One region of the Methylobacterium sp. OAE515 genome, then DNA from elsewhere that is predicted to be linked to it. Evidence: predicted binding sites of a transcription regulator. Region 1 holds the regulator's gene; each other region holds the start of a gene.
The links. The regulator PhoB, encoded in region 1, activates phosphate uptake and scavenging genes when phosphate is short. The targets are predictions, from matches to a motif close to TGTCATNNANCTGTCAT.
Positions count from the first base shown of each region.

Region 2: a site for PhoB is predicted at 5,987-6,003, ahead of ABIE45_RS09475 (glycerophosphodiester phosphodiesterase family protein). Genes of this name have one in related genera too.
Region 3: a site for PhoB is predicted at 8,401-8,417, ahead of ABIE45_RS07140 (inorganic phosphate transporter). Genes of this name have one in related genera too.

Region 1 is NZ_JBGMUV010000001.1:2,971,576-2,982,024, reverse strand. It holds gene ABIE45_RS14615 (aminopeptidase P family protein) at 1-1,450, shown strand, start outside; gene ABIE45_RS14610 (protein-disulfide reductase DsbD domain-containing protein) at 1,571-3,739, shown strand; gene phoB (phosphate regulon transcriptional regulator PhoB) at 3,920-4,615, opposite strand; gene phoU (phosphate signaling complex protein PhoU) at 4,804-5,523, opposite strand; gene pstB (phosphate ABC transporter ATP-binding protein PstB) at 5,634-6,449, opposite strand; gene pstA (phosphate ABC transporter permease PstA) at 6,472-7,362, opposite strand; gene pstC (phosphate ABC transporter permease subunit PstC) at 7,375-8,352, opposite strand; gene pstS (phosphate ABC transporter substrate-binding protein PstS) at 8,438-9,478, opposite strand; gene ABIE45_RS14575 (hypothetical protein) at 9,712-9,957, shown strand; gene ABIE45_RS14570 (hypothetical protein) at 10,074-10,274, opposite strand; gene recN (DNA repair protein RecN) at 10,389-10,449, opposite strand, start outside.
Region 2 is NZ_JBGMUV010000001.1:1,927,395-1,937,843, forward strand. It holds gene rpmF (50S ribosomal protein L32) at 1-7, shown strand, start outside; gene phaR (polyhydroxyalkanoate synthesis repressor PhaR) at 460-1,050, opposite strand; gene ABIE45_RS09450 (acetyl-CoA C-acetyltransferase) at 1,375-2,559, shown strand; gene phbB (acetoacetyl-CoA reductase) at 2,674-3,402, shown strand; gene ABIE45_RS09460 (hypothetical protein) at 3,945-4,238, shown strand; gene ABIE45_RS09465 (hypothetical protein) at 4,260-4,499, shown strand; gene ABIE45_RS09470 (hypothetical protein) at 4,526-4,708, shown strand; gene ABIE45_RS09475 (glycerophosphodiester phosphodiesterase family protein) at 4,720-5,946, opposite strand; gene ABIE45_RS09480 (EamA family transporter) at 6,050-6,955, shown strand; tRNA gene ABIE45_RS09485 (tRNA-Val) at 7,107-7,182, opposite strand; gene ABIE45_RS09490 (aspartate/glutamate racemase family protein) at 7,243-7,965, opposite strand; gene lon (endopeptidase La) at 8,036-10,449, opposite strand, start outside.
Region 3 is NZ_JBGMUV010000001.1:1,448,203-1,458,651, reverse strand. It holds gene phnH (phosphonate C-P lyase system protein PhnH) at 1-441, opposite strand, end outside; gene phnG (phosphonate C-P lyase system protein PhnG) at 444-914, opposite strand; gene phnF (phosphonate metabolism transcriptional regulator PhnF) at 994-1,737, shown strand; gene phnE (phosphonate ABC transporter, permease protein PhnE) at 1,929-2,798, opposite strand; gene phnE (phosphonate ABC transporter, permease protein PhnE) at 2,795-3,676, opposite strand; gene phnD (phosphonate ABC transporter substrate-binding protein) at 3,693-4,622, opposite strand; gene phnC (phosphonate ABC transporter ATP-binding protein) at 4,725-5,573, opposite strand; gene ABIE45_RS07155 (chloramphenicol acetyltransferase) at 5,667-6,305, opposite strand; gene ABIE45_RS07150 (DUF1045 domain-containing protein) at 6,298-6,984, opposite strand; gene ABIE45_RS07145 (ceramide glucosyltransferase) at 7,013-8,161, opposite strand; gene ABIE45_RS07140 (inorganic phosphate transporter) at 8,470-10,098, shown strand; gene ABIE45_RS07135 (hypothetical protein) at 10,185-10,436, opposite strand; gene ABIE45_RS07130 (MucR family transcriptional regulator) at 10,440-10,449, opposite strand, start outside.

The sequences.
Region 1 (10,449 bases):
CGATCCCTGGCTGCATACGCCGGATGGGCTCGCGCGGCTGGAGCGCGCGGTCACGAAAGCGGGCGGTACGGTGCGGGCCGTGCCGAACCTCGTCGACGTGGTCTGGGCCGGACGGCCGAAGCCGGCCGCCGGGCCGGTGGTCGTCCAGCCGGACGCGCTCGCGGGCGAGACGGCCGCCGACAAGCTCGCCCGGGTGCGCGCGGCCCTCGCGGAGGGCGGCTGCGATGCCCTCGTGATCTCCGACCCGCACAATCTCGCCTGGGCGTTCAACCTGCGCGGCTCCGATGTCGGGCATACGCCGCTCGCGATCGGCTACGCGATCCTGCCGCGCGCGGGCGCGGCGCGGCTGTTTCTGGTCTCGCCGAACGTCGATCCGGCCCTGCGCGCTGCGCTGGCCCCGATCGCCGGGATTCTGTCCCGATCGGACCTCGACGATGGGCTGGCCTCCCTGGCCGGTGTCCGCGTCCGGCTGGACGCCGCGACCGGGGCGGTCGCTCTCAAGGAGAAGATCGAGGCGGCCGGCGGCACCGCCGATGTCGGCAAGGACCCGATCACCGCCATGAAGGCGGTCAAGAACGCCGCCGAGGTGGCGGGCGCGCGCGCCGCCCATATCCGCGACGGGGCAAGCGTCGTGCGCTTCCTGGCCTGGCTCGACGGGGCGGCCGCGTCCGGCGGCGTGACCGAGATCGCCGCGGTCGAGGCGCTGGAGGATTTCCGCGCCGCCGGCGGCGACCTGCGCGATGTCTCGTTCCCGACGATCTCGGGCTCCGGCCCGAACGGGGCGATCGTCCATTATCGGGTCACCCGCGCCAGCGATCGGACGGTCCGGCCCGGCGAGCTGTTCCTGATCGATTCCGGCGCGCAATACCCGGACGGTACCACCGACATCACCCGTACGGTCGCGGTGGGCGAGCCGAGCGCCGAGATGCGCGACCGCTTCACCCGGGTGCTCAAGGGCCATGTCGCCATCGCGCGCGCGGTCTTCCCGACGGGCACGACCGGCGCGCAGATCGACGCCTTCGCCCGGGCGCCGCTCTGGCAGGCGGGGCTCGATTTCGATCACGGCACCGGCCACGGGGTCGGCGCCTTCCTGTCGGTGCATGAGGGTCCGCAGCGCATCGCCAAGACCGGCACGGTGCCGCTGGAGGCCGGCATGATCCTGTCGAACGAGCCCGGCTACTACGCGAGCGGCGCCTATGGCATCCGGATCGAGAACCTCGTGCTGGTGGAGCCCCGTCCGATGTCCGGAGGCGAGCGGCCGATGCTCGGCTTCGAGACCCTGACGCTTGCCCCCTACGACCGGCGGCTGATCGAGCCGGCTCTCCTCGACCCGGGAGAGCGCGCCTGGATCGACGCCTATCATGCGCGGGTCCGCGAGACCCTGGCGCCCTGCCTCGACGCCGAGGCGCGCGCCTGGCTGGAGCGCGCCACTGCGCCGCTCCCGGCCTGACGTCGCGGCCTGCCGCCACAAGCGCCGTCCGTGCTAAGCGGTTCGGACACGGAATAGCCCGCGCCGGGCCGGACATCGCCGCGCGTGAAACCGCGCCGGCCCTGCGCGCGAAGGGACAGCATGATCCGTCGCCTTGCCTTCCTGATCCTGGCTCTGACTGCAAGCCTCTCCGCCGCGGCGGCGCAGGGTCTGCAATCGAGCTTCCGCACGCCGCCCGACCTCGTGCGGTCGAGCCTGGTGGCCGAGCCTGTCGCGGTGGCGGGTGCGCAGCCGTTCACCCTCGCCGTGCGCATGGAGGTGAAGCCCGGCTGGCACGTCTACTGGCGCAATCCGGGCGATTCCGGCCTGCCGCCGGAGGTGACCTGGACCCTGCCGGCGGGGTTCAACGCCGGGGCGATCCGGTGGCCGGCGCCGGAGCGCATCCCGATCGCCACGCTGATGAACTACGGCTACGAGGGCGAGGTCACGCTCCTCGTGCCGGTGACCCCGCCGCCGAGCCTCGACCCGGCCGACCCGGTGCAGATCCGGGCGAAGCTCACCTATCTCGTCTGCGAGACCGAGTGCGTGCCGGGCTCCGCCGACCTTGCGCTGACGCTGCCGGTGGCCGAGCCCCGGCCCGATCCGGACAAGGCCGCGCTGTTCGCCCGCGCCCGGGCCGCCCTGCCCGTCCCGCCGCTCTGGCCGCTGCATCTCGCAAGTCAGGGCGACACGCTGCGACTCGATTTCGCAGCAACCGGCCTCAAGCCGGATGCTGTCCGGAACGCCGCATTCTTCCCCTATTCCGAGACGGCGATCGACAACGCCGCCGCGCAGGTGATGTCGGTCGATGAGACCGGCCTGCACCTCACCCTCGCCCGCAGCAGCCCGACCGAGCCGGCGCCCGCCGCGCTGCCGGGCGTCCTCACCCTCGAGGAGGTCACCGATGCTGGTCCCCGCCGGCTCGCCTTCGCGTATGGCGACGAGCCGGTCTTGCCGACGGCGGCTCCGGCCACGACGCTGGAAGCACCCGCGGCACGGGCGATCGCGCCCGATTTCGACGCGCTGACGCTCGCGACCGCGGCGGCCTTCGCGTTCCTCGGCGGCCTGATCCTCAACCTGATGCCCTGCGTCTTCCCGGTCCTGTCGATCAAGGTTCTCGGCCTGATCCGGCATGCCGGCGAGAGCCCGGGCCGGCTGCGTCTCCACGGCGTGGCCTACACCGCCGGCGTGCTGGCGAGCTTCCTGGGACTCGCGAATCTCCTGATCGCCCTGAAGGGCGGCGGGGCGGCCATCGGCTGGGGCTTTCAGCTGCAATCGCCGATCGTGGTGGCGGGGCTGGCCTATCTGTTGTTCGCGATGGGCCTCAGCCTGTCGGGCGTCGTCCATGTCGGCGGCCGGCTTGCCGGCCTTGGCGACGGCCTCGCCCGGCGCGCGGGCCTGAGCGGCTCATTCTTTACGGGCGTGCTCGCGACGCTCGTGGCCACGCCCTGCACGGCGCCGTTCATGGGCTCGGCAGTGGGCTTCGCACTGACCCAGAGCGCCGGCGTGGCGCTCGCGGTGTTCGCGAGCCTCGGCCTCGGCCTCGCCCTGCCCTTCCTCGCGCTGACCCTCTGGCCGCCGGCCCTGCGGGCGCTGCCGCGGCCCGGCGCCTGGATGGAGGTTCTCAAGCAGATCCTGGCCTTCCCGGTCTACGCAACGGTGGCGTGGCTGGTCTGGGTGCTGGCGCAGCAGGTCGATCCGCGCGGGCTGCTGGCGGCGCTGATCGGGCTGGTTCTGGTCGGCTTCGCCGCCTGGGCCTGGGAGCGCGGACGCGCCGCCGCGCCCCGCACCGGTCGGATCGCCCAGGCCGCCGCAATCCTGGCGATCGTCGCCGTCGCGGCCCTCGCCGTGACCCTCCCGCAGCAGCGCACGCTCCCGTCGGCGCAGGCCGCTGCCGACGGGATCGAGCCGTTCACGCAGGCGCGCCTCGATTCGCTGGTAAGCGCCCGCCGCCCGGTCTTCATCGATATGACGGCGGCGTGGTGCATCGCCTGCGCGGTGAACGAGGCGACCTCGCTCAACACCAAAGCCGTGCGGGCGGCGATGGCCGAGCGCGGCGTGACCTACATGAAGGGCGACTGGACCAACCAGAATCCCGAGATCACCCGCCTGCTGGAGAAGTACGGGCGCAGCGGCGTGCCGCTCTACCTGCTTTATGCCGGGACCGGGGAGCCCCAGGTGCTGCCGCAGATCCTGACCGAGGGAACGGTTCTGGCGGCGCTGGACGCGGTCCCGACCGCGTCCGGCCGGAGCGCGGCGCTGGCCCGCTGAGCCTTTCCGGGGTCCGAGCCCCTAGGGCATCGATGCGCTCGGTCGCAGTCTTCGCGAGCGGAGTGAAGCAATCCAGCAGCGCCACGCCAACCGGCCGCGCGCCGCCCCGGGACACGTCGCTGAACGCGTGACGACGGCGCGCCGGACCGAAGTTCCTTTCGGACAGCCCGTGCGGCCGCCTCACGCCTCCAGCGAGAAGGTCTCGTCGAAGGCGTAGCCCGAGCCGCGGACCGTGCGGATCGGATCGGCCTGGCGCGGGCCGTTCAGCGCCTTGCGCAGGCGCCCGACATGCACGTCCACCGTGCGCTCGTCGATGTAGACGTCGTGGCCCCAGACCCCGTCGAGGAGCTGCTCGCGGGAGAAGACCCGGCCCGGGGCCAGCATCAGGAATTCCAGCAGCCGGAACTCGGTCGGGCCGAGATGCAGCTCCTCGCCGCCGCGGCGGACGCGGTGGCCGGTGCGGTCGAGTTCGAGATCGCCGGCGGCCAGCCGGTCCGAGCTGTGGGCAGGCTTGGCCCGGCGCAGCAGCGCGCGGATCCGGGCCAGCAGCTCCGGCACGGAGAACGGCTTGACGATGTAGTCGTCGGCGCCTGTGCCTAGACCGCGAATCCGGTCGCCCTCCTCGCCGCGGGCGGTGAGCATGATCACCGGCAGCCGCTCGGTCTCCCGGCGCGCCCGGATCCGGCGGCAGAGCTCGATCCCCGAGAGGCCGGGCAGCATCCAGTCGAGCAGGACGAGATCGGGAATCCGCTCGGCCAGGAGCAGCTCCGCATCGTCGCCGCGGGCCGCCGCGTCGACGAGGAAGCCCTCGGCCTCAAGGTTGTAGCGCAGCAGCGTGGTCAGCGCCTCCTCGTCCTCGACGATCAGGACTTGCATGCTCACGTTCGAAGACCCGTTCCCGAGGCGGCGCCACACAGCCTGCCGACACCCCGACGCGCATCGGAGCGGACGTGCAGGCGGAGGGTGCGGGAGGCGCCGCTCAGCCTCAACCCGCACCCTCCGATTCTCCGACCGCGCCCCACAGGAGAGCGCGCAGGCCGGCGCGTGAAATCAGGCCGGCCCGCCTACGGAGCCTGCACCCCGTCCACGGTCGCGTAGTTCGACGCGTCGTTTTTCGGCCGGTCGCCCGCCAGCGTCTCGCCGGTGGCGAGGTAGTGGATCGTCTCGGCGATGTTGGTGGTGTGGTCGCCGATCCGCTCGACGTTCTTGGCGCAGAACAGCAGATGCGTGCAGAACGAGATGTTGCGCGGATCCTCCATCATGTAGGTCAGGAGTTCGCGGAACAGGGAATTGTAAAGGGCGTCGATCTCGCCGTCGCGCTCCCAGACATCGTGGGCCGCCTGGACGTCGCGGCTCGCATAGGCGTCGAGCACGTCCTTGAGCTGACCCTCGGCGAGGTCGCTCATGTGGCGGACGCCGAGCACGATCTTCTGGGCCGGCGCCTGGTCGGAGATCGCCACCACCCGCTTGGCGACGTTCTTCGCGAGATCGCCGATCCGCTCGAGATCGCCGGAGACGCGGATCGCCGAGATGGTCTCGCGCAGGTCGATGGCCAGGGGCTGGCGCCGGGCGATCAGCAGGACCGCGCGCTCTTCGATGTCCCGCTGCAGCGCGTCGAGGCGCTTGTCGGCGAGGATCACCGCCTGGGCGAGCGTGTCGTCCCGGCGCACGAGGGCGTCGGTCGCCTCAGCGGTCATCTTCTCGGCCACGCCGCCCATCTCCGAGATCGAGCGACGCAGGTTCTCCAGGTCGGTGTCGTAGGAGGTGACGATATGGCCGGGCATGGCGGATCCTTCGATGGGGTCCCGGGGACGGCCCTCCGGGAGGCTTGCGGGATCCGCCGGCGCGCTGGAGACGCGATGCGGCGGTCCCGGGACCGGAGCGGCCCGGCAGACTAGCCGAACCGGCCGGTGATGTAGTCCTGCGTGCGGCGTTCCGTCGGGTTCATGAACATCCGGTTGGTCGGACCGAACTCGACGAGCTGTCCCAGATACATGAAGGCGGTGAACTGCGAGATGCGCGCCGCCTGCTGCATGTTGTGGGTGACGATCACGATGGTGAACTCGTCGCGCAGCTGCTCGATCAGCTCCTCGATGCGGCCCGTGGAGATCGGGTCGAGGGCCGAGGTCGGCTCGTCGAACAGGATCACCTCCGGCTTCTGCGCCACCGTCCGGGCGATGCACAGGCGCTGCTGCTGGCCGCCCGACAGGCCGGTCCCCGCCTGACGGAGCTTATCCTTCACCTCGTCCCAGAGGGCGGCCTTGCGCAGAGATTCCTCGATCCGGCCGTCGAGCTCGGATTTCGGCAGCTTCTCGTAGAGGCGCAGGCCGAAGGCCACGTTGTCGTAGATCGACATCGGGAACGGCGTCGGCTTCTGGAACACCATGCCGATGCGCGAGCGCAGCTCGTTCAGGTCGACCGAGGGGCTGAGGATGTTCTCGCCGTCGAGCAGGATCTCGCCCTCGGCGCGCTGCTCCGGATAGAGGCTGTAGATCCGGTTGAAGCAGCGCAGCAGGGTGGACTTGCCGCAGCCGGAGGGGCCGATCAGCGCCGTGACCTGCCGGTCATGGAAGTCGAGGTTGACGTCCTTCAGGCCGTGGAAGCTGCCGTAGTAGAAGTTCAGGTCCTTCACGGCGATCCGCACGGGTCCGCCCTCGTCGGCGCGGTTGCGGTTCAGCTCGACCGTGGGGATCGCGGAGGCGGCGTTCATCGTCGTGTCCTCGAAAGGGGTCTCAGCGCGAAGTCTGCGGCTTGATCACGAGGCGCGCGATGATCGACAGCACCAGGATGGTCGCGGTGATCAGGAGCGCGCCCGCCCAGGCGAGCCCCTGCCAGTTCGGATAGGGCGACAGAGCGAACTGGTAGATCATCACCGGCAGGTTCGCGACGCCGCCCATCAGGTTGGCGGAGAACCAGGAATTGTTGTTGAGCGCCGTGAACAGCAGCGGCGCGGTCTCGCCGGCGATGCGCGCCAGCGCCAGGATGATGCCGGTGACGATGCCGGCCGAGGCCGCGCGCCATGTCACGCTGGTGATCACCGTCGAGGGCGGCGCCCCGAGGGCCGCGCCGGCCTCCCGCAGGGTGCCGGGGACGAGGCGCAGCATGTCCTCGGTGGTGCGCACGATCACCGGCACGGCGATGATCGCGAGCGCCACGCCGCCGGCCCAGCCCGAGTAGGTCCCCATCGGCCGCACCATCAGCGTGTAGACGAACAGCCCGATCAGGATCGACGGCGCCGAGAGCAGGATGTCGTTGAGGAACCGGATCAGCGCCGCGAGCTTCGAGCCGCGCCCGTACTCGGCGAGGTAGGTCCCCGCCATGACGCCGATCGGCGTCGCGATCAGGATGCCGATCCCGGTCAGGACGAGGCTGCCGAGGATCGCGTTGGCGATGCCGCCGCCCTCTGAGCCCGGACCCGGGGTCGGGTTGGTGAACAGGGTCGGCGTGAATCCGCGCACGCCCTGGACGATCAGCATCACCAGGATCGAGCCCAGGACCAGGGCGCCCACCAGGGTCGCGCCGGTACAGGCGATCCGCAGGGCCCGGTCGGCGACGCGGCGGCCGCGGCGGACACGACCGGAACGGCGCCCGGTGGTCATGGTGATCGTGTTGGAAGCGTCCATCGCGCGGGCTCCTCAGGCGGACTGGACGCGGCGCGTCAGCAGCCGGGCGATGATGAGCACCACGAAGGTGATCACGAACAGGATGCAGCCCAGGGCCATCAGCGCGTTCAGCTGGAGGCCGTCCGCCTCGTTGAACTCGTTGGCGATGCGCGACGCGATGGTGGAACTCGGGTCGAAGATCGAGGCCGAGAGGCGGTTGGCGTTGCCGACCACGAAGGTCACCGCCATCGTCTCGCCGAGGGCCCGGCCGAGCCCGAGCATGATCGCGCCGATGATCGAGACCGCGGCCTGCGGCACCAGCACGTGGCGCACGACCTCCCAGGTGGTGCAGCCGATGCCGTAGGCGCTCTCGCGCAGCACGGTCGGGATCTGGTCGAGCATGTCGCGGGCGATCGAGGCGATGAACGGCACGATCATGATCGCCAGGATGATGCCGGCGGTGAGCACGCCGACGCCGGACGGCACGCGAGCGTAGAACAACGTGCCGATGATCGGCATGCCTTCGACGAGGTTCGAGACCGGGATCTGCACGAAGCGCGCGAAGAGCGGCGCGAACACGAACAGGCCCCACATGCCGTAGATGATGCTCGGCACGGCGGCGAGCAGCTCGATCGTCATGGCGACCGGCTTGCGCGCCCAGCCGGGGCAGAGCTGCGTCAGGTAGACCGCGATCCCGAGGGAGACGGGTACGCCGATCAGCAGTGCCAGGAAGGCGGAGGCGACGGTCCCGAGCACCGCGACCAGGGCACCATACTGCTCGGTCCCGACGTTCCAGGCGCTCGAGGTCAGGAATCCGAAGCCGAACTCGCGGAAGGCGGGCCAGCCGCCGTACAGGATCGAGCCGAGGATCCCGGCGAGGACGAGGAGCACCAGCAGCGCGGCGCCGTACGAGCAGGTCCGGAACAGGGTGTCGAGGCTGCGGCTCGGCGCCTTCCGCGCGGTCGCAGCACGCGTTCGGCCGAGGGCGATCGATTCTGTCAAAGCGGGCATCCGCGGTTCTCTGCGAAGGGTGGCGTGGTAGCGCGGTGCGTTCCCGGAAGCGAGGGAGGAGGTTGTCACCTCCTCCCGGCCACGCTCACATGTTGAAGACAGGCTTACCGTCCTTGCCCTTCACGTCTTTCCACTCCTGGTGGATGAGCTCGACGACGTTGTCCGGCAGCGGCACATAGTCGAGATCGGTGGCGAGCTTGTCGCCGTTCTTGTAGGCCCAGTCGAAGAACTTGAGCACGTCGGCGGCCTTGGCCGGATCGGCCGCATCCTTGTGGATCAGGATGAAGGTCGCCGCCGTGATCGGCCACGCGTCATCGCCCGGCTGGTTGGTCAGCGAGATGCCGAAGCCCGGGGCGGCTTTCCAGTCGGCGCTCGCGGCCGCGGCCTGGAACGCCTTGTCGTCCGGCTGCGGGTACTTGCCGGCCTTGTTCTGCAGCAGGGCGTAGGAGAGCTTGTTCTGCTTGGCATAGGCCGACTCGACGTAGCCGATCGCGTTCGGGACCTGCTTCACGGTGGCGGTCACACCCTCGTTGCCCTTGCCGCCCTGACCCACCGGCCAGGAGATCGTGGTGGCCGCGCCGTATTCCTTCTTCCAGGTGTCGGACGACTGGGAGAGGTAGGTGGTGAAGATGTTGGTCGTGCCGGACGCATCCGAGCGGTAGACCGGCGTGATGTTGGAATCGGGGAGCTTCAGCCCGTCATTGAGCTTCGCGATCCGCGGATCCGACCATTTGGCGATCTTGCCGGCGTAGATGTCGGCCAGGATGTCGCCGGTGAGCTTGAGCTTGCCCGGCTCGATCCCGGGGATGTTCACCACCGGCACGACGCCGCCCATCACGGTCGGGAACTGGACGAGGCCGTCCTTGGCGAGCTGCTCGGCCTTCAGCGGCGCGTCCGTGGCGCCGAAATCGACGGTCTTGGCCTGGATCTGCTTGATGCCGCCGCCGGAGCCGATCGACTGATAGTTGAGGCCCGAGCCGGTCTCCTTGCGATAGGCTTCGGCCCACTTCGAGTAGACCGGGAAGGGGAACGTGGCCCCGGCTCCGGTGATGTCGGCGGCGAGCGCCGCGGACGCCAGCTGAACCGTCGCGAGGCCGACGGCGAGCGCGTAAGCGAAGGGTCTCAAGGGATTCTCCGTTGCCGTCGGGCAAGAGCCTGCGCCGCTCCGCCGGCAAGCCCATGCCCGCGGCAGAGCTCTGCGGCCGATCTTCCGAAGAGACCCAGCGCCGGCCGCCCGATGGCTGGGCGGTTACGACAGGGAGATGACACCGGGATGACACCGCAGCCGCAAGTCGAGCGGCACGGTTCATCGACCTCGTGCGTTCAATACCGGCAATCGTATCGGAAGGATGTCGGATCGTGGGCGGCGAGGAGGTCGAGGCAGCGACGGAAGCCGATCCAGCCTGGCTTGCCCTGCATGCCGAGCGGGAAGCCCTGGAGCGCGCCCTGACGCTGGCGCAGGCGCGCCAGAAATTCAGCACCGATCCTGGGACGGCCGCACAGGCGCGGGTCGAGGAATCGGATCTGCTGGTCAACCTCGATCGGGTGCTGACCTTGATTCGGGCTGCCGAGTATCGCCGGAGGCCGGGCTCGCGCCGCTGGTAGTCGGCTTCGCAAAAAGCCGCGCTTTCCGACGACGCGAGTGCAGGTTCATCGAACGCTTGCGCGGTTCAAGATGAACTCAAAGTCGCCGGCCTGAGTCAGTCAGGCCGAATCGGACGCTAGCTCGCCCGGCGGAGTTCGCGCTCCTTCTGGCGCAGGCGCAGGAGCAGCTCAACATGGGTGTCGGTGATCGGCTGGGTATCGACACTGCCCTCGTAGACTGTCCGGAGCGTGAGCCCGAGCTGCCGCGTGTCGATCGACTGCTTGAGCGTCTGGCCTGCGCGCAGGTGCCCATCGGACGCGACCATGGACGGCTTCATCGCTCCCTCCCCGTCCCGCCGCCGAAACCATCCGCGGCGCCAGGACGATCGCACTCTCGCGTGTAATGGTTAACAAACGCCTAATTGCAACCAACGGTTAAGGTTGATGCGCGTTTACGCGTCGGCGCCCTGAAGAAGCCGGGCCGCCGCCGCCCGGGCCTCGTCCGTCACCGTG
Region 2 (10,449 bases), 1.0 Mb from region 1:
GGCTTGAGCCTCGCGAGGGCGGCGCCTCAGGCGAGGCGCCGCGCGGCCTCCGCGTAGCACGCGGCGGCCATACGGGTTCGCTCCAGACGCGACGGAAGCAGCGCCGGGTCTCCGGCCGTCAGCAAGTGTGCGATGAAGCCCGCGCGCGGTTTTCCCGCGGCCGGGCGTTCCGCCGATGCGACCCTTTCGGACCGCTCAGACTGCCCACCATCGATCAGGACGAGCGCGCGTGCCTCGGACGCGGGTGGCGCGCGCCGTGGCGGCTGCGTGCCCTCCTGACGCGTGCCTACGGTCGACCCTGGCACGTCCCGCACGGGCCGGACCTGTGCCGGCTCGGGACGACTGCCTGTTCCGATCCGCATCATCGCGACATCCTCCGCACGTTTCCGTGCCGATGTCGCAAAGGTGGGGCCGATGTTTACTAATCGTCAACCTTCGATACCGCCGCACCGGCGGTAATTATTTCTTTGCGAGCGCTTCCAGGCGCTGCTGCATCTCGAGCATCTGGCGCTTGAGGTCGTCCAGCTCGCCGCCGGCATAGGGTGTCGGTGCGGGCGCTGCCGGCGGGTGCGACCCGGCGGCGGGCGGTGCGAAGCCCGTGAACATCTTCATGGCATCGCCGAAGAAGCTCATGTTGGTGCGCACCTGCTGCTCGATCGCGTTCTGGAACGCGGCCGGGCCGAAGCTGTGGGCGAACTTCTCGCGCAGGCCGTCCTGATCCTTGGCGAAGTTCGCCATGGAGAATTCCAGGAAGCTCGGCACCATCGTGCGCATGCTGTCGCCGTAGAAGCGGATCAGCTGGCGCAGGAAGGCCACCGGCAGCAGGTTTTCCGCGCCGGCCTTGTTCTCCTGCTCGAAGATGATCTGGGTGAGCACCGAGCGGGTGATATCGTCGCCCGTCCGAGCGTCGTAGACGACGAAGTCCTCGCCGTTCTGGACCATCGTGGCGAGGTCTTCCAGCGTCACGTAGGTCGAGGTGCCCGTGTGGTAGAGGCGCCGGTTGGCGTACTTCTTGATGACGGTCTGGGTGGCCTTGACGGTATCCGCCATCGGGAACGGCCTTTCTGGACTCGGGACCTAGGGGCGTTGCAGGCGCGCGGTGCGGCCTGGCGGGGGCCGTCTTCGCGCCCGCAGCACGATCCTTAAAGCCTTCTCCGGGCGCAGAAAACAGCAAATTGCACGTCTTCAACGCAGAATAATGCAGAGCCCGCCCGCCGGCCAGATCATTTCAGTCTCTTCGACACGTCATCGGGGGCTTCACGCCGCCGATGCACAACCTTGACTTCGCCTCTCTCACGCCCTTCATCCCAAGACCGGCACAGAGCGCGCCCGGGAAGAGGAAGGCGCGCCGGCTCGTGAGAGGAGAACGTTCACATGGCAGGCAGCGAAGAGATCGTCATCGTCGGGGCCGCGCGCACGCCGGTCGGCTCGTTCGGCGGCGCCTTCGGGACGGTGCCGGCCCACGAGCTCGGCGCGACCGCGATCAAGGCCGCTCTGGAGCGCGCAAAGGTCTCGCCCGACGACGTGGACGAGGTGATCTTCGGCCAGGTGCTCACCGCGGGCGCCGGCCAGAACCCCGCCCGTCAGGCGGCCATCAAGGCTGGCATCCCCGAGAAGGCCACCGCCTGGGGCCTCAACCAGGTCTGCGGCTCGGGCCTGCGCACGGTCGCCATTGGCATGCAGCAGATCGCCAACGGGGACGCCAAGGTCATCGTGGCCGGCGGCCAGGAATCCATGTCGCTCTCGCCCCATGCGCAGTATCTGCGCGGCGGTCAGAAGATGGGCGACCTCAAGCTCGTCGACACCATGATCAAGGACGGGCTCTGGGACGCCTTCAACGGCTACCACATGGGCCAGACCGCCGAGAACGTCGCCCAGGCCTTCCAGCTCACCCGCGAGCAGCAGGACCAGTTCGCGACGCGCTCGCAGAACAAGGCTGAGGCCGCCCGCAAGGAGGGCCGCTTCAAGGACGAGATCGTCCCCGTCACGGTGCCCGGCAAGAAGGGCGACACCGTCGTCGATACCGACGAGTACATCCGCGACGGCGCCACCATCGAGGCGATGGCCAAGCTGAAGCCCGCCTTCGCCAAGGAGGGAACGGTGACGGCCGCCAACGCGTCCGGCCTCAACGACGGCGCCGCCGCGCTCGTGCTGATGTCGGCCTCGGAGGCCGAGCGCCGTGGCCTGACCCCGCTCGCGCGGATCAAGTCCTGGGCGACCGCGGGCGTCGACCCGAAGGTGATGGGCACGGGCCCGATCCCGGCCTCGCGCAAGGCGCTGGACAAGGCGGGCTGGAAGCCGTCCGACCTCGACCTGATCGAGGCCAACGAGGCCTTCGCGGCGCAGGCGCTGGCCGTGAACAAGGACATGGGCTGGGATGACGCGAAGGTGAACGTCAATGGCGGCGCCATCGCCATCGGTCACCCGATCGGCGCCTCCGGGGCCCGCGTGCTCGTCACCCTGCTGCACGAGATGAAGCGGCGCGATGCCAAGAAGGGCCTCGCCACGCTCTGCATCGGCGGCGGCATGGGCGTCGCGATGTGTATCGAGCGGACCTGATTCGTCCGGAACGTCTGTCTCGACCAACAACATAGACTTAAGGCCGAAGTCAGAAAAAATCGCGTGCGGACGCCATCCGCACGCGGCATCACGTGATGCGAACAGGAGGAAACAATGACCCAAGGACGCGTCGCCCTCGTGACGGGCGGCACCCGCGGTATCGGCGCGGCTATATCCAAGCGGCTCAAGAACAAGGGCTACAAGGTTGCTGCCAATTACGGCGGCAACGACGAGGCGGCCAACGCTTTCAAGGCCGAGACCGGCATCCCGGTCTTCAAGTTCGACGTCGGTGATCTTGCCAGCTGCGAGGCCGGCATCAAGGCGATCGAGGCCGAGCTCGGCCCGGTGGACATCCTGGTCAACAACGCCGGCATCACCCGCGACGGTGCCTTCCACAAGATGACCTTCGAGAAGTGGCAGGCGGTCATCAAGACCAACCTCGACTCGATGTTCACCTGCACCCGTCCGCTGATTGAGGGCATGCGCAGCCGCAGCTTCGGCCGCATCATCATCATCTCGTCGATCAACGGCCAGAAGGGCCAGGCTGGGCAGACCAACTACTCGGCCGCCAAGGCCGGCGTGATCGGCTTCGCCAAGGCGCTGGCCCAGGAGAGTGCCGCCAAGGGCATCACCGTCAACGTGATCGCGCCGGGCTACATCGCCACCGAGATGGTGATGGCGGTGCCGGAGGACATCCGGAACAAGATCATCTCGACGATCCCGACCGGCCGCCTCGGCGAGGCTGACGAGATCGCCCACGCGGTCGAGTATCTTGCCAGCGACGAGGCCGGCTTCGTCAACGGCTCGACGCTGACGATCAACGGCGGACAGCACTTCGTCTGATTGCGACCGGGCGCGCCGGGTTCGGCCCGGCGCGTCCATAAACCTGCTCCGGTTCGACGCATCGTCTCTTCGGGTGGACCGAACCCACCGCACCCGCTCCGTTGCACGCACGGGGCGATGACGTCCTGCGGATGAGGGCCGATCCCGGTCGGCCGGGATGGCCCGCCCCGCGCTCAGCCGTGCACGTGTGAGGAAATCCCTTCCCGATTCACGTTATTCAGTGTCCCGGGAAAACGGGCATTGCGGGAAGGGATCGGCGCAATCGCGCACGTGCTGTGAAACACGAACAAATCGATGCACCTCGTATAGGTCCCGTTCTGTCGCGTCGCGGATGTTCGCGCGGACAGAAAAACGAGACCGCCGGCATCATGAACACCTAGTTGTACGGTAAATTCGACGTTCATCCTGTTGGCGAAGGTCGAGGCTGTTCTTCGCGCGAGGCTGCCGTTCGGCGCGGGTTTCCGACCGTCTTCAAGCTCGGCCTCGCGGTGGCCTGCGCGCTCGGCCTCGCCGCCTGCGTCACCCCCCAGGAACGGCACGCGATGGATCAAAACCGGTGCTACGCGTTCGGGTTCGAGCCCGAGACCGACGCTTTTGCCGAATGCATGATGGGGCTTCACCAGCAGCGCGCCGCAGCCCAGGCCAACAGCAACCTGTACTGGCAGGCTCAACTGGCCGAGCAGAACCGCCGCCGTGAGGCACGGCAGGATCTCTACAAGTTCGTGAGCCTTCAGCGCAGCGGCGACCCGCGCTTCCCTGTCTGCGGAGCCTCGTCCGACGGCGGCATGGATCGCCGGACCCTGACTTGGTACGGCCCGAACTGCCGCGCCCGCTGACTTGGTTCGAAGGAGGTCCCCATGTCCGACGTGACGACGCGCGGCCCGCGCGACCCGAGCACGACCATTTTCGTGACGACGGCCCTGTTCAGCATCGCGGTCGGGTTCGTCACCCAGGACATCGCGTGGTTCATGCTGGCCGTCGTCGCCAGCGCCACCCTGATGTGCGGCGGCTACGCCCTGGTCCGGCGGTGGCTGGGCTGGAAGCCGCTGGATGGCGACTACCTGTTCGACCTCGTCCGGGTGATCAGCCCGCCCTGAGACGACGCCAAACTCGGCCCGCGCGGATGATCCGCGGGGCCATCCCGGGCGGCGCGGGTCTGAACGCCGCGTCGCTTCTCAATCCCTTTCCGGCACAACGCCCCGCCGCCGAGGCTACCATGACGCTTGCTCTGATCATCGCCGGCGTCCTCATCGTGAATTTCGCGATGGCCGGTCTCTTCTCGCTCGTCGCCCTGTGGGCCGACTGAGCGGCGCCCCCCTACGGTGCTCCCACGCAATTGGCGTAAAACGTCGTGGTGGCCGGCCAGTCGGAGAACACGCCCATGACGCCGACCTGCCTGTGCAGCACGTCGAGGAGCCGCAGGATGTCGCCATCCCCGGTCACCACCGGCTTGATCGACTGGTAGTAATAGCCACCGCCGTCCTTCAGCGGGCCCGAGCGTTCCAGCGACCAGGCGATCAGGCCGAGCCCGGCCTTCTTCGCCTCCCGGGCATAGGTCGAGGGCTCGATCGCGCCCTCCGGCCCGGGCCGGACCAGCATCCACAGCGGCGGCGCCAGGATCCGGACGCCCTTGGCCGCAAGCTCCGACATGCCGGGGGTCCAAGTTGCCGGCTTCTCGGGGTCGAACCCTTTGACGGTCTCGTCGCGGTCGTCGAGGAAGATCGCCTGACGGCCGAAATCCGGATCCTTCTCCAGCCAATAGAGGATGTCGCGCAGCTGGAAGCTCTGGGGATAGACGTCGGAGGACGGGATGCCGGCCTCCCGATACTCATCGATCAACTGCTGGGCGTACATGTCCTGGGTATAGGTGCCCTCGAACGGCATCGTGACCTGCGGTGCCTTCAACTCGGGGGTGAACTTGCGGCCCATGCCCTTCACCAGCGCGAGGTACTCCTTGTGGGACATCAACGTCCCTTTGCTGGCGTAGAGATCGGTCCGCCAGCGGGGCGTCGCGTTCATGTAGGCGGACACCGTGGTGGCGTCCGGATCGGCCGCGTCCATCTTGCCGTTGAGCGACTTGAACTCGTCGAGCGTTAGATCGCTGGTGCAGCACTTGGCGGAGGCCTTGCGCCCGGTCGCGGGGTCCGCGGGCTGGAAGCCCTGCGTGCATTTCGCCGCGAGGTTCGGCCGGGCTAGGATGTCGGTGGTCGTGTGCAGGTCGCACTGGCTGTGGCGGCAGACGAGCTGGCGGTCCTTGGTGAAGGCGACGTCGCACTCAATGATGCCGGCGCCCATGCGGTCGGCGGCGAACAGGCCCTCGCGGGTATGCTCCGGGAACATCAAGGGTGCGCCTCGATGCGAGATCGAGAAGGTCCGAGGCGTGTAGGTGCGGTCGGTCCCGCAGGCGGCGAGCGTGTCCTTCAGCGGGCCGGGCTTCAACTGATCGACGAGGTAGAACGGCCGCGGTCCGAGCTGGGCGGCGTCTCCCGCCTGTGCCGGACCGCCCGCGAGGATCAACGCCAGCCCGGCTGCAATCGCACGCATCACCGCTCTCCCTATCCCTGCCCGCCGGTAGGACGCCCCAATGACAGGCACATGACCGCACGTCTCGCCGATTCGGGATCCGCGTGATAGCCGCGGCGCATGCGTGAAACCGCGTCATCCCTGTCCCGCCGCGCCACGTTCGGCCGCGACCCTCGCGGGCTTTGGCGCCATCCTGCTCTGGTCGCTGCTCGCGCTGTTCACCGCGGCCTCCGGCGCGGTGCCGCCGTTCCAGCTCGCCGCCATGACCTTCCTGGTCGGCGGCCTGTGCGGCGGCCTGCCCTGGATCGCCCGACCGGCGCGCGCCCGCGCGCTCCTCCAGCCCTGGCCGGTCTGGATGCTCGGGGTGGGCGGCCTGTTCGGCTATCACGCCCTTTACTTCAGCGCCTTGCGCCTCGCGCCGCCGGCTGAGGCCGGGCTGATCAACTATCTCTGGCCGCTGCTGATCGTCCTGTTCTCGGCCCGCCTGCCGGGATCAGGCGGCCTGCGGCCGGGCCACCTCGCCGGCGCCGCGCTGGGGCTTGCCGGCGTCGCGGCTCTCTTTGCAGGCCGCGGCGAACTCGGCTTCGCCACGGGGGCGCTGCCGGGCTACGCGGCGGCCCTGGCTGCCGCCTTCGTCTGGGCCGGCTATTCGGTACTCTCGGCCCGGGTCGGGGCCGTTCCGACCGATGCGGTCGTGGGCTTCTGCTTCGCGACCGCCGCGCTCAGCCTCGCATGCCATCGAGCCGTCGAGGCGACGGTCTGGCCGGTCGATGCGGTTCAGTGGAGTGCGGTGCTGCTGCTCGGCCTCGGGCCGGTCGGCGCCGCCTTCTACCTCTGGGATATCGGCTGCAAGCGCGGCGACGTCCGGCTTCTCGGCGTCGCGGCCTATGCGGCGCCGGTCCTCTCGACGCTGATCCTGGTGGCGGCCGGCCATGCCAAGCCCGGCCCTGCGCTGGCGCTCGCCTGCTTGCTTATCGTGGCCGGGGCGCTCGCGGCGGTGCGAGCGTCCCGGGCCGCGCCGAGAGGCTAGCATCCGTTGCCGAGAGGTCGCGTTGGCCAGGTGGCCTCAGGGCGGTTACCGGGGCCGATCACCGACCCCGGCTGAGCCACAGATTCAGCCGCGACCGACCTGCATGCGAGGAGGCGCGGTCATCGGGATCGCATGAGACCGATACATTGTCTGGTGGGCGGTGACGGGCTCGAACCGCCGACCCTCTCCGTGTAAAGGAGACGCTCTACCAACTGAGCTAACCGCCCGGACGGCGACCGTTACGGCATGGCGCCGGTTCGGTGCAAGGTCCGCATTCCGGATCCGCGTCAGGAATCCATCAGCCGCGCCGCCAGGGCTGGTGCCAGGCCGACGCTTTCGACCGGGTCCGGCCTGAACCAAGCCGAGTCGGATCTGCCAGCTGCGGCCAGAACCGCGCGGGTCCCCGCCTCGACCGAGCAGATTATCGGAACAGCGACCTGCGAAGCGATCCGCGTCGCCAGCCCCGCAAGGCCGGCACCGCCCAGGATGACCGTCTCGGATCCCGACGCTACGCAGGCGCGGCAGGCCTCGACCAGCATCGCCAGCGCCGCGTCCGGGTCGCTGGCGATGGCGCCGCCGCTCGGAGCCACGGTTCGGAGCGCTGCCAGGGCGTCGGACAGGCCGAGGGCCGCCACGAACTCCCGCAGCATCGGTTCCCAGGCTCCGCCGCCGGTGACGATGCCGAAACGGCCCCGCGCGGCGGCCTCGCGGCAGGCGGCCTCCGCCATGCCGACCACCGGCACCCGTGACAGCTCCCGCAACGCCAGCAATCCGGGATCGCCGAAGCAGGCCAGATAGACGGCGTCGCAGTCGGAACCGTGCTCTGCAAGGGCGTCGAGCGCGGCGTGACCTGCGATCGCCGCGGCGGCCCGGCTCGCGATGTAGCGGGCCCCGAACCGGCCGGTGACGGCGCGCAGCTCCGCCCGGCCGTCGAGCTGCGTGCGGACATGACCGGCGACGAGGTCGGTGACGTGCGCGCTGGTGTTGGGGTTGATCAGCAGGATGCGCATCCGACCTCCGCGCATGAAAAAGCCCCCGGCGCGCGAAGCTCCGGGGGCTTGTCTCATTCGACCCGATGGATCAGTGCGCCACGAAGGCGGCACCGTCCTCCTCGGTCCGGGCGGGCTTGGCCACCGGCAGCGGCTCTTCCCACTCGATCGCCTCGGGCTGGCGGACCAGCGCCTTTTCCAGCACCTGGTCCATCCGCGAGACCGGGATGATCTCCAGGCCGTTCTTCACGCTGTCGGGCACCTCGGCGATGTCCTTGGCGTTCTCCTCGGGGATCAACACCGTCTTGATGCCGCCGCGCAGCGCCGCGAGCAGCTTCTCCTTCAGGCCGCCGATCGGCAGAACCCGACCACGGAGCGTCACCTCGCCGGTCATCGCGACGTCGCGACGGACCGGGATCCCGGTCAGCGTCGAGATGATCGCGGTGGCCATGGCGATGCCGGCCGACGGACCGTCCTTCGGGGTCGCCCCCTCCGGAACGTGGACGTGGATGTCACGGCGCTCGAAGAGCGGCGGCTCGATGCCGAAGTCGATGGCCCGGGAGCGGACGTAGCTCGCCGCCGCCGAGATCGACTCCTTCATCACGTCCTTCAGGTTTCCGGTGACCGTCATCTTGCCCTTGCCGGGCATCATGACGCCTTCGATCGTCAGCAACTCGCCGCCGACCTCGGTCCAGGCCAGACCCGTGACCACACCGACCTGATCGTCCGCATCGATCTCGCCGTAGCGGAACTTCGGCGGGCCGAGGAAGACGGGGAGGTTCTCCGGCGTCACCGCGATCGACTTGGTCTTGGTGATCAGGATCTCCTTCACCGCCTTGCGGATCAGGTTGGACAGCTCGCGCTCCAGGTTGCGGACGCCGGCTTCCCGCGTGTAGCGGCGGACCAGCATCATCAGCCCGTCGTCGTCGATCGACCACTCGTGCGTCCCGAGGCCATGCTTCTTCAGGGCGTTCGGGATCAGGTGCTTGCGCGCGATCTCGACCTTCTCCTCCTCGGTGTACCCGGCGATCCGGATCACCTCCATCCGGTCCATGAGTGGGCCCGGGATGTTGAGGGTGTTGGCCGTGGTCACGAACATCACGTTCGAGAGGTCGTAATCCACCTCCAGGTAGTGGTCGTTGAAGGTGCTGTTCTGCTCAGGGTCGAGCACCTCGAGGAGCGCCGCCGACGGATCGCCGCGGAAATCCATGCCCATCTTGTCGATCTCGTCGAGCAGGATGAGCGGGTTCGAGGTCTTGGCCTTGCGCATCGACTGCACGATCTTGCCGGGCATCGAGCCGATATAGGTCCGACGGTGACCGCGGATCTCGGCCTCGTCACGCACGCCGCCGAGCGACATCCGGACGAACTCGCGACCCGTCGCCTTGGCGATGGACTTGCCGAGCGAGGTCTTGCCGACGCCGGGGGGGCCGACGAGGCACAGGATCGGGCCGGTGAGCTTGTTCGCCCGCTGCTGCACGGCGAGGTACTCGACGATCCGCTCCTTGACCTTGTCGAGGCCGAAATGGTCCTCGTCGAGCAGCGCCTGGGCACCGAGCAGGTCCTTCTTGATCTTCGAGCGCTTGCCCCACGGGATGCCGAGCATCCAGTCGAGGTAGTTGCGCACAACAGTCGCCTCGGCCGACATCGGCGACATCTGGCGCAGCTTCTTCAGCTCGGCCGTCGCCTTGTCACGGGCTTCCTTGGTGAACTTGGTCTTCTCGATCTTCTCCTCGAGCTCGGCCAGTTCGTCGCGGCCATCCTCGGAGTCGCCCAGCTCCTTCTGGATCGCCTTCATCTGCTCGTTCAGGTAGTACTCGCGCTGGGTCTTCTCCATCTGCCGCTTCACGCGGGTCCGGATGCGCTTCTCCACCTGGAGCACGGAGATCTCGCTCTCCATCAGCGACAGCACGCGCTCGAGGCGCTGCGCCACCGTGGGCGTCTCCAGGATGCCCTGCTTGTCGGAGATCTTGACGAGCAGGTGCGAGCCGATCGTGTCGGCGAGCTTGGACGGCTCGTCGATCTGGGTCACGGCGGAGACGACCTCGGGCGAGATCTTCTTGTTCAGCTTGACGTAATTCTCGAACTCCGAGAGCACGGAGCGCGCGAGCGCCTCGGCCTCGACGCGATCGCCGAGCTCGTCGTGCAGGGCTTCCGCGGTAGCCTCATAATACTCGTCCGAGCGGGTGAAGCCCGTGACCTTCGCCCGGCCGACGCCCTCGACCAGCACCTTCACGGTGCCGTCGGGCAGCTTCAGGAGCTGGAGCACGGAGGCGAGAGTGCCGATCTTGTAGATCGCATCGGTCGCCGGGTCGTCATCGCCCGCGTTGATCTGCGTGGCGAGCAGGATATGGCGATCTGTGCGGACCGCCTCCTCGAGGGCGCGGATCGACTTCTCGCGGCCCACGAACAGGGGGACGATCATGTGCGGGAAGACGACGATGTCGCGCAGGGGGAGGACGGCGTAGGAGCCCGTCGAACCCGGGACCACCGGCTGGCGCGATT
Region 3 (10,449 bases), 1.5 Mb from region 1:
GGCGCTCCCCGCGATGCCGGGACCGGTCAGGTGCAGCCCCGCCCCCGACGTGATGGCGTCGAGGGCGAGAACCAGGGTGGTCGAGGTGTCGGGGTAGGCCGGCGTACCCGGCGCGAAGCAGCCGAGCGACGGGCAGCGCGCGGGCTCGCGGACGAGCGCGAAGGCGGCCCGGGCCGGATCGTCGGTGAGCGGCGCTCCGGTGTGGAAGCGCAGATAGGCGGCGACCTCCGGCGCGTCGGCGAGGGCGGCGTCGAGCCAGACCGGCGTCTCGGCGTCGGTGAGCGCCAGCGCGACGGCGGCGAGTTCCGGCGTCAGCGGCGCGGGCGGCGTGAGGCCGGGGTCGAGCGGCCGGATCCGGCCGGGCCGGGCGAGCGCGTCCATCACGGCGCGGAACGCCGCCTGCGCATCGTGGACGGGATCGGCGAAGCCGGGTGCGAGCATGCTCAATCCTCTCCGCGGGCGAGGGTCAGGAAATCCACCCGGGTCGCGGCCGTGCGCCGGGCCGCCTGCGCGTGGGACGCCTCGACCCGCCGGGCGGCAGGCTCCAGGGCCGCCTCGACCCGGGCGCGCCGGGCCGGGTCCTGCCAGAGGGCATCGAGGATCGCGGCGAGCCGCGCCTTCGTGCGGTCGCGACCGAGATGGTAGGCGAAGCCGGCCGGGCCGTCCGCGAGGCGGATCGCGGCCCGGGTTACGCTGACCTCGCCGAGATTGAACGGGCGCCCATCGCCGCCGATCCGGCCGGTCGCCATCACCAGGCCGGTCTCCGGCGGCCGCAGATCGGCGCTGGCCGGGCTGTCGAGCGCCGACAGGGCTGCCTCCAGGTCGGCGCGGCTCGCCTCAGCGCAGAGCGCCATCACGGCGCGGCGCGCCGCGCCATCGCCGCCGCATTCCGGATTCCTCGGGTTCGTCGTCACCGCGACTCCCTCCTTCGCTCGGTTGTATAGGTGTATAGACAACTGGCGTACTGGCCACAAATGAAGTTTGGATGACAGGATGGATGCGCAGGCGCAGGCACCCGGCCTTGTCCGGGGCGAGGGGCTGACGGCGTGGCGGCAGATCGCCGACGCCCTGACGGCCGAGATCGCGGCGGGCGGTTACGCACCGGGCCAGAAGCTGCCCCCGGAAGCCGTCCTGGCGACGCGGTTCGCGGTGAACCGGCACACGGTGCGGCGGGCGCTGGCCGCTCTGGCCGAGGGCGGCCTCGTCCGCGCCAGCCAGGGCCGAGGCACCTTCGTGGAGGAGGCGCCCCTCGCCTACCCGATCGGGCCGCGCACCCGCTTCTCCGAGATCGTCGCCGGGGCGGGCCGCGAGGCCTGGGGCGACCTGATCGGCTCGACCACGCGTCCGGCCGGGCCCGAGCAGGCGGCGGCGCTCGCCCTCGCCACCGGCGCGCCCGTTCTGGAACTGCTGACGGTCCACCGGGCCGACGACGCGCCGCTCTCGACCGCGCTGACCTGGCTGCCGCTGCCGCGCTTCGCCGGCTTCGGCGAGGCCTATGCTGCGCGCGGGTCGATCACCCGGGCCTTCGCGGCCTGCGGCGTCCCCGACTACACCCGGCTCTCGACACGCGTCCGCGCCCGCCCGGCCGATGCCGAGGAGGCGCGGCGGCTCGATATCGCGCCGGGGCGGGTCGTCCTCGTGGTGTCGAGCGTGAACGTCGATCCCGCGGGCGTGCCGATCCAGGCGAACCGGACCCTGTTCGCCGCCGACCGGGTGGAGCTGGTGATCGGGGGGTGAGCAGACCTGGATGAGGCCCGGATGCGGCGGGTCCCGCTCACGCGCCGCGTCGTTCCGGGGCCGCGAGGCGGAGCCCGGAACCCAGAACCGCCTGCGATGTGCAATCCTGCCGCGTCGGCGGGTCTGGATTGCCCGCCTCCGGGTCCGGGCTCGCCTGCGGCGCCCCGGAATGACGTCACCCGGCCAGAGTTTCAGCGCGCCGCCGGCCCGATGATCGCCCGGCGCAGGCGGGTCGAGATCCAGTCGATCGCCGCCACCGTGACGAGGATCATCAGCACCAGGAAGGCGACCTGCTGCAACTCCAGCACACGGATCAGCTCGGTGAGGTACTGGCCGATGCCGCCGGCGCCGACGATGCCGATGATCGTGGCCGAGCGGGTGTTCGACTCGAAGAAGTACAGCACCTGGCTCGCCAGCACCGGCAGCACCCCGGGGATCAGCCCGAAGCGGATGCGGTGGAGGGCCGAGCCGCCCGAGGCGACGACGCCCTCGCCGGCGCGGCGGTCGCAGGTCTCGATCGCCTCAGAGAACAGCTTGCCCAGCGCGCCCACATCCGAGCAGGCGATGGCCAGCAGGCCGGCGAAGGGGCCGAGCCCGACGACGTTGATCCAGATCAGCGCCCAGATCAGCACATCCACGGAGCGCAGGATGTCGAGGCCGCGGCGGACCGCGAACCGGGCGAACGGGTTCGGCACGACGTTCCGGGCGGCTAGGAACGCCACCGGGAAGGCCAGCACCGCCGCCGTGAGCGTGCCGAGGAACGCGATGCCCAGCGTCTCGCCGAGCGCGTGCAGGAAGGTCCAGAGATGGCCCTCCGGGGACGGCGGCAGCATCAGCACCGCGAAGGTGCCGAGCCGCCCGAGCCCGTGGAGGATCCGCGCGGCCGACATGTCGAGCCGCCAGCACGCCAGGGCAGTGAGACCCACCAGGACGCCGAGACCGACGACGAGGCGCGCCCGCGCCGCCCGGTCGGCGCGGAACTGCGCCGGGTAGCGGGCGCGCAGCCGGGCGAGGTCGGCGCGGGCCGCCGCCCGCAGGGCTCCAGTGCGGGCCGCGCTCATCGGGCGGTCTCCGGGCCGATCAGCCGGTGGCGGACCCGCTCGGTGGCGAGGTCGATGCAGAATACGGTCAGGATGATCAGCACGAGGATCGCGCTCACGTCCGCGTAGTAGAAGTTGCGGATTGCGGCCAGGAACTCCTGGCCGATCCCCCCTGCCCCGACGAAGCCCAGCACCGCCGCCCCGCGCACGTTGATCTCGAAGCGCAGCAGCCCGTAGGAGGCGAAGTTCGACAGCACCTGCGGCAGCACCGCGAAGCGCACGGTCTCGACCCAGGAGGCGCCCGAGGCGGACAGGCCCTCGACGGGCCGCATGTCGATATTCTCGACCACCTCGGAGAACAGCTTGCCGAGCGCCCCCGTGGTGTGGATCGCGATGGCCAGCACGCCGACCATCGGTCCGAGGCCGAAGGCGATCACGAAGATCAGCGCGAACACCACGTCCGGGACGGTGCGGCAGACCTCCAGGAAGCGCTTGGCCAGGATCCGCAGCAGCCGCGACCGCACCAGGTTGGCGGCGGCGACGAAGCTGAGGGCGAAGCCCGCCAGCGCCCCCAGCAGCGTGCCGAGATAGGCCATCAGCAGGGTCTCGCCCAGCAGCGCCAGCCAGCCGGGCAGGCCCCAGTACCAGGCGCGCAGATCCTCGACCGGATGGTCGAGGCCGACCGGCGGCAGGATCTGCTGGATGTAGGCGGTAAACTTGCCGATGTTCCCGGCGAGGACCAGCGGCCGCACCTCGGCGGCGTACCCGGCGAGGACGGCCAGGGCCGCGACCGCCGCGAACCCGGCCAGCGTCCGGCGCCGCGCGGCACCGGTCGAGGCCGCGTAGAGGCTGGAGAGGGCGGCTTCCCGCTCCGGCGGCAGCTTCGTCAGGCCAGGCAAGGCCGTCGCCTCCGGATCAGGACTTCTTGCGCTGCTCGTCGTTGAACCGCAGCATATCGATGATCGGCTGGTAATCCTTGAGGGTCACCGGCTTGAGGCCCTGGTCCTTGCCGTCGGAGAGGCGGTCGAAGGCGGCCTTGTCGGCCTTCGGCAGGGCGACGAACGCGTCCCGGATCTTGGCCTTCAGGTCGTCCGGGAGGGTGGACAGCATGGCGTAGGGCCCTTCCGGCAGGAAGTCGGACTTGAACACCACCCGGAAGTCGGAGGTCTGCATCGGCGTGCCGTCGGGCTTCTTCAGCATGCCCTTGGTGATCATGCGGGTGACGATCGAGTCGGTCTCGGAATTCCACAGGTTGGCGGCGGCCTCGACCGTGCCCTGGGTCAGCGCCAGGACGGCGTTCTCGTGGCTGCCGGCGAAGACCGCCTTGCCGAAGAACTTGTCCACGTCGTAGCCGGCCCGCTTCAGGAAGAAGCGCGGCGCCTGGTTGCCGGAGGTGGAGTTCGGATCGACCAGGGCGAGGTTCTTGCCCTTCAGATCCTCGATGGTCTTGTACGGGCTGGAGGCCAGCGCGTAGATCACCGAGTAGTAGCCCGCGGCGCCGGTCTCGTGGATCGGGCTCACCACCGGCTCGACCTTCACGCCGGTCATCGCGGCGCGGGCGACGGAGGCCGGTCCGTAGAAGGCGAGCTGGATGTTGCCGGCGCGCTGGCCCTCGATCACCGCGGCGTAGTCGCTGGCGACCCGCAGCTTCACCGGCACGCCGACCGTCTTGGTCAGGTAGTCCGCCAGGGGCGCGTAGCGGTCGACGGTGCCGCTGGCATTCTCCATCGGAATCACCGCCAGGGTCAGCTCGGGATACTGCGCCTTCCAGTCCTGGGCGGCGGCCGGCAGGCCTAGAAGCGCGAGGGCCGTGGCGGCCGCGGCGAGGGTGCGTCGGGTGATCATCGTGTCGTCCTTCGTGTCGGCGTGTGTCGCGGGTTCGGCCGGGCGCGTGGCCGGCCGGGCGTTTCCCGATCCGTGGTTGGTGTTGGGGCCGGACGGCCCGGTTCAGGCGCCGAGAGCGGCCTCGCGCACGGGCCGCGCCGGCACGAGGCCGGGCCGGCCCGGCATCGCCGCCCGCTGCTCGGCCTCGCGCCGCGCCGAATCATCGAGCACCTCGCCGGCCTCCAGGCCGTAGAGCCGGCGGGCGACATCCTCGGTGAGGTCGAACGGCCCGCCCTCGAACACCACCCGGCCGGCGCTGAGCCCGACGAGGCGGTCGCAATAGGCACGGGCGAGGTCGAGGGAGTGCAGGTTGCACAGGACGGTGATGCCGTAGCGGCGGTTCACCTCGGCCAGCGCGTCCATCACCAGGCGGGTGTTGCGCGGATCGAGGGAGGCGACCGGCTCGTCGGCGAGCAGGATCTCGGGCTCCTGCACCAGGGCGCGGGCGATGGCGACGCGCTGCTGCTGGCCGCCCGACAGGCCGTCCGCCCGCTGGCCGGCGAACTCGCCCATGTCGAAGCTCTCCAGGGCGGCGAGCGCCATCGCCCGGTCCTCCTCAGACCATTGGCGCAGCAGGGACCGGTAGCTCGGCACGTGGCTCAACCGGCCCATCAGGACGTTGGTCATCACGTCGAGGCGGCCGACGAGGTTGAACTGCTGGAAGATCATGGCGCAGCGGGTGCGCCAATCCCGCAGGGCGCGTCCCCGCAGCCGCGTGACGTCGCGCCCGTCATGGAGGATGCGCCCGGAACTCGGGTCGGTCAGCCGGTTGATGAGCCGCAGCAGCGTCGATTTGCCGGCACCGGACCGGCCGATCACGCCGACGAAGCTGCCGGGCTCGATCTGCAGCGAGACACCGTCGACGGCGCGCCGGCCGCCGTACTGGCGCGTAAGATCCTCAATGACCAGCATGCATCCATCCGCCGCGGAATGGCCGCACCTAAACGCCGGTTCCACGACGATTGGATGACGAATACGATCCAATGTTGTTTGCCGGCACAACGTCTACTGTCGATTGCCGCTCTCGGCTTCGTACCGGTCGAGGAACGCTTCGATCGGAAGCCTGCGGAAATCCGGGAGCGCGCGGCGCAGGCGCTCGTGGTCCCAGTCCCACCAGGCAAGGCTGTCCAGGCGCGCGGCGACGGCGTCCGGGAACCGGCGCCGGACCGGACGGGCGGGATTGCCGACCACGATCGTGTAGGGTTCGACGTCCCGGGTGACGATCGCGCCGGCCCCGACCACCGCGCCGGTGCCGATGGTGCGGCCGGGCAGGACCACCACGCCGTGGCCGATCCAGACATCGTGGCCGATCGACACCGGGCTCGCCCTGCGTCGGTCGAAGAAAGCCGGCTCGTCGGCCTCCTCGGGCCAGTAGGATTGCGCCCGGTAGGTGAAATGCGCCTGGGAGGCGCGCTCCATAGGGTGATTGCCGGGGTTGATCCGGACGCTGGCGGCGATCGAGCAGAACTTGCCGATCGTGGTGTAGATCACCTCGCCGTCCTGGCCGATGTAGGAATAGTCGTCGAGGCTTGTCTCGGTGAGACGGGTGCGGGCGCCGATCTCGGTGAAGCGGCCGAGGCGGCAATCCGCGACCCGGGCGCTCGGGTCGACCGCCGGCTCGAGGCCGAGGGAAAGGTCAGCCACGGGGTTCTCCGAAGGGCAGGCGTGCCAGGAGCCGGAACGGCCCGGCCCCGTCCTGGGTCAGGAGGCCGAGGGCGTCGATCACCAGGGGCTCGGGCCCGGAGGCGGCGTAGGCCTCCGACAGGCGCCGGTGCCAGGCGTCGCGTTCGGCCTCCGGCAGGGCGTCGGTCAGGGTCATGTGGAAGCGGAAGGCCTCGAACACGTACGGGTAGCCCCAGCGATCGAGCAGCGCCCGGCCGCGCGGGTCGAGGCGCTCCGGGCGGCGATTCGCGCGCTCGGCCTCGGTGAGCGGCGCGCGGAACGGGTCGAGCGCCGCAACGCACTCGGCGGCGAGCAGCCCCAGGGCCGGCGGCGGGTCTTCCGGCACCAGGGCGAGGAACGCCCCGAGCGCGGCGACCACCAGAGGCCCGACCGCCACCGGCGGGTGCGCGGCCGCGAGGTCGCGGGCGGCGGCGATGAGCCCGGCCTCGGTGGCACCCGCCGCGAGGCGCAGGGGCGCCTTGAGGGTGGCGTGGAATCCGTAAATCCGGGCCCCCGTGGTGATGGCCGCAAGTTCGTTCAGGCCCGCCGGATGGGGAACCGGCGCCCCGGAGACGTTGTCGTAACCGAGCACGCCCCGTCCGAAGGCTTCGAGGCGTGAGTTCGGGGCGGGCAGGCAGTACAGGGCGTAGCGGCGCGACACGTCTCGGCCTCCGGATTGTCGGGCGCCGTCAGGCCGTCGGCGCGTAGCTGCGCGCCTCGGCGGCCCGCCGCGGGCGCACGTCCATGGCGTTGCCGCGCCACACGATGGCGCTCTGGACCCAGGCGCCGAGCCAGATCGCCGGGATCAGGGCGTCGCGCACCAGGAAGGCCGCCAGCATGCGGGGCGAACGGTGCCAGCCCGCGCGGAGCGCGAGCCGGTGCTCGGCGCCATAGCACAGGGCGGCGAGGCCGGCAGCGCCGGCAAGGCCCGCGAGGCTGCCGGCCCAGAGGGCGACGAGGAGCGCCGGCAGCAGGACGCCGCTGCCGATCTCGGGCGCGAAGAACAGCGGGAAGGTCACGCGGCGCAGGCGCGCCCAGCGGAGCTGCCGGGACCAGACCTCCCGGAAGCCGCGCGGGCCCAACGGCTGCTCGAACGGGCTCGCCACGAGGTGGACGCGCTTGCCGGCCGCGCGCACCAGCTTGGTGGCGGCCGCGTCCTCGGCGATTTCGGCGGCCAGCGCCTGAAGGCCGCCCCGCTGGTCCAGGAACGGCTTGTGCCAGAGCATGCTCTTGCCCTGCGCGAAGCCCAGCCCAAAGGCCTCGGCGGCGTATTGCCAGCGCGCCTGCAGGGTGTTGAGGAAGGCGCATTCCACCTCGGCCATGAAGCTGCCCGGGCGCGCCCCGGCGGGGGTGGAGCAGACCAGGCCGGTATCGGCGCGCCACGCCGCCTGGAGGCGCTGCAGGTAGTCCGGCGGCATGGCCACGTTGGAATCGGCCAGGACAACCCAGTCGTGGGCGGCGGCGCGCCAGCCGCGCAGGCAGTTGTTCAGCTTCGGGTTCTCGCTGATCCGCTCATCGCCGAGGATCAGGCGGGCGGGCACCTGCGGGTGGGCGGCGATCAGGCGCTCCACCATCGGCACGATCGGATCGCCCGGATCGGCCACGCAGAAGATCAGTTCGTAGGCCGGATAATCGAGGCGGAAGCTCCGGATCAGCATCTCCTCGCTGTAGGATTCCAGCCCGTGAAGCGGGCGGATCAGCGAGACGGGCGCGCCTGCCGGAAACCGCGACGGGCCGTGCACCTGCCCGAGGCGTCGCCCCGCGATGGCGATGCTGCCGATCTGGATGAGGGCCAGGAGCGCGCCGAACGACAGGGCCGGCACCGTGGCGTCAATCATGCGGATCTCTCGTTCGCTCGTGCGCGGTCCGGTCGCTAGCGGCCCGATCGCGTCAGGCGTGTGACAGCCGCCTGACGGCGGGGCGACCGTCGGAGCGGCCGGTCACCCGGCCCGGGCGCGTCGTTCATCGATCGGCGATCGGATCTTCGGCGGTGAAGACAGGCTAGGCGGAGACGCCCGCGTTGATCCTAAGGTCCTGGCCGATCGGATATGGCTTCGACGACCGGTCACGGGCGCTGTGTCACCGGGCCGTCACGCGCGCATTTTAATCCCGGCTCACCACCAAAAATGATTTCGCGCGAGGCTGCATGTCCGATTCCGCCGTGATACCGTCGGGCGCCGCGCGAGGCAGGCCCGAGGGCGGCCCGCGCCTCGATCACGGGATGCATCTGGGCGGCCTCGTCGCCTTCCTGCTCGTGCTGGTGGCGGGGCTCTCCTACGCCGTCGTGAGCCTGATCGCCGACATGAACGCGGTCGGCGAGGCGCCGCTGGCCTACGGCGCCTTCGCGCTGCTCGGGCTCGCGCTGCTGATCGCGCTCGGCTTCGAGTTCGTGAACGGCTTCCACGACACCGCCAACGCGGTCGCCACGGTGATCTACACGCACTCGCTGCCGCCGCTCGTGGCGGTGATCTGGTCGGGCTTCTTCAACTTCCTCGGGGTGATGCTCTCCTCCGGGGCTGTGGCCTACGCCATCGTCACCCTGCTGCCGGTGGAGCTGATCCTGAATGTCGGCTCCCATGCCGGCTACGCGATGATCTTCGCGCTGCTGCTGGCCGCAATCATCTGGAATCTGGGGACCTGGGCCTTCGGCCTGCCGAACTCCTCGTCCCACGCGCTGATCGGCTCGGTGCTCGGCGTCGGCCTCGCCAACCAGCTGATGAATGGCGGCGACGGCACCTCCGGGGTCGACTGGACTCAGGCGCTCAACGTGTTCAAGGCGCTGCTGTTCTCGCCCGTCTGCGGCTTCGTGCTGGCGGCCCTGCTGCTGCTCGCGCTCAAGTTCGCCGTGCGCCGCAAGGACCTCTACGAGGCGCCGAAGGGCGATACGCCCCCGCCCCTGTGGATCCGCGGCCTGCTGATCCTGACCTGCACGCTGGTCTCCTTCTTCCACGGCGGCAATGACGGGCAGAAGGGCATGGGCCTGATCATGCTGATCCTGATCGGCGCCGCCCCGACCGCCTACGCGCTGAACCGCACCATGGCGGACGACACGACCCCGACCTTCGTGCAGAGCTCGACGGCGGCGAGCCAGGTCTTCTCCGCCCGCGCCCCCGGCGCACCGGCGCCGGACGCCGCCGCGGCGCGCCGGACGGTGACGGAGGCGTTGAAGACGAAGGCGCTCGACCAGCCGCCGGTCTATGCCGCGCTCGCGGCGCTCTCGAACGACATCGCCGCAAGCGTGAAGAGTTACGGGGCGATCCGGACCGTGCCGGCCGCCCAGACGCAGAACCTGCGCAGCGACATGTACCTCGCCGCCGACGCGGTGCGGCTGCTGCCGGGCACCGGGGCCGACCTCTCCGAGACCGACAAGGCGACGCTGAAACGCTATTCCAGCCTGCTCAACGACGGCACCCGCTACATCCCGGGCTGGGTGAAGGTCTGCGTCGCCCTCGCCCTCGGGCTTGGCACTATGGTCGGCTGGAAGCGCATCGTCGTGACGGTGGGCGAGAAGATCGGCAAGACCCATCTCACCTACGCCCAGGGTGCCTCGGCCGAGATCGTGGCCGCCGGCACGATCGGGCTGGCCGAGCTCTACGGCCTGCCGGTCTCGACCACACATATCCTGTCCTCGGGCGTGGCCGGCACGATGGCCGCCAACGGCTCCGGGCTCCAGACGTCCACGGTGCGCAACATGGCGTTGGCCTGGATCCTGACCCTGCCGGCGGCGATCACGCTCGCGGCGCTCTTGTTCTTCCTCCTGCGCCACCTGTTCTGACGCGTGGCCGGGCCGGTGACCGCAGCCGCCCCGCGCAACGGAACGAACAGTCTCCGACCCAGCCTCCTGAGGTGCCCCCCGACTCCTCAGGAACTCGACATCGCCCGCACGAAGGCCAGGCAGGTCCGGCGCGCGGCCGGGTTCTCGATCGCCACGAAGGCGGAGACGAGGTCGGCCGCCTGCGCGATCGCCGCGTCCGGACGGTCCTCGTCCGGGAAGAAGGTCGTGACCGGGACGCCGAGCGTCCGGGCAACGCGCTCCAGGGCGTCCCGAGACCGCGCCGTGTCCGGACGCGGCTCCGGCGACCGGTCCGGAGCCTGCGAAAGGCCGGACGCCATGGCTCAGCCGGCC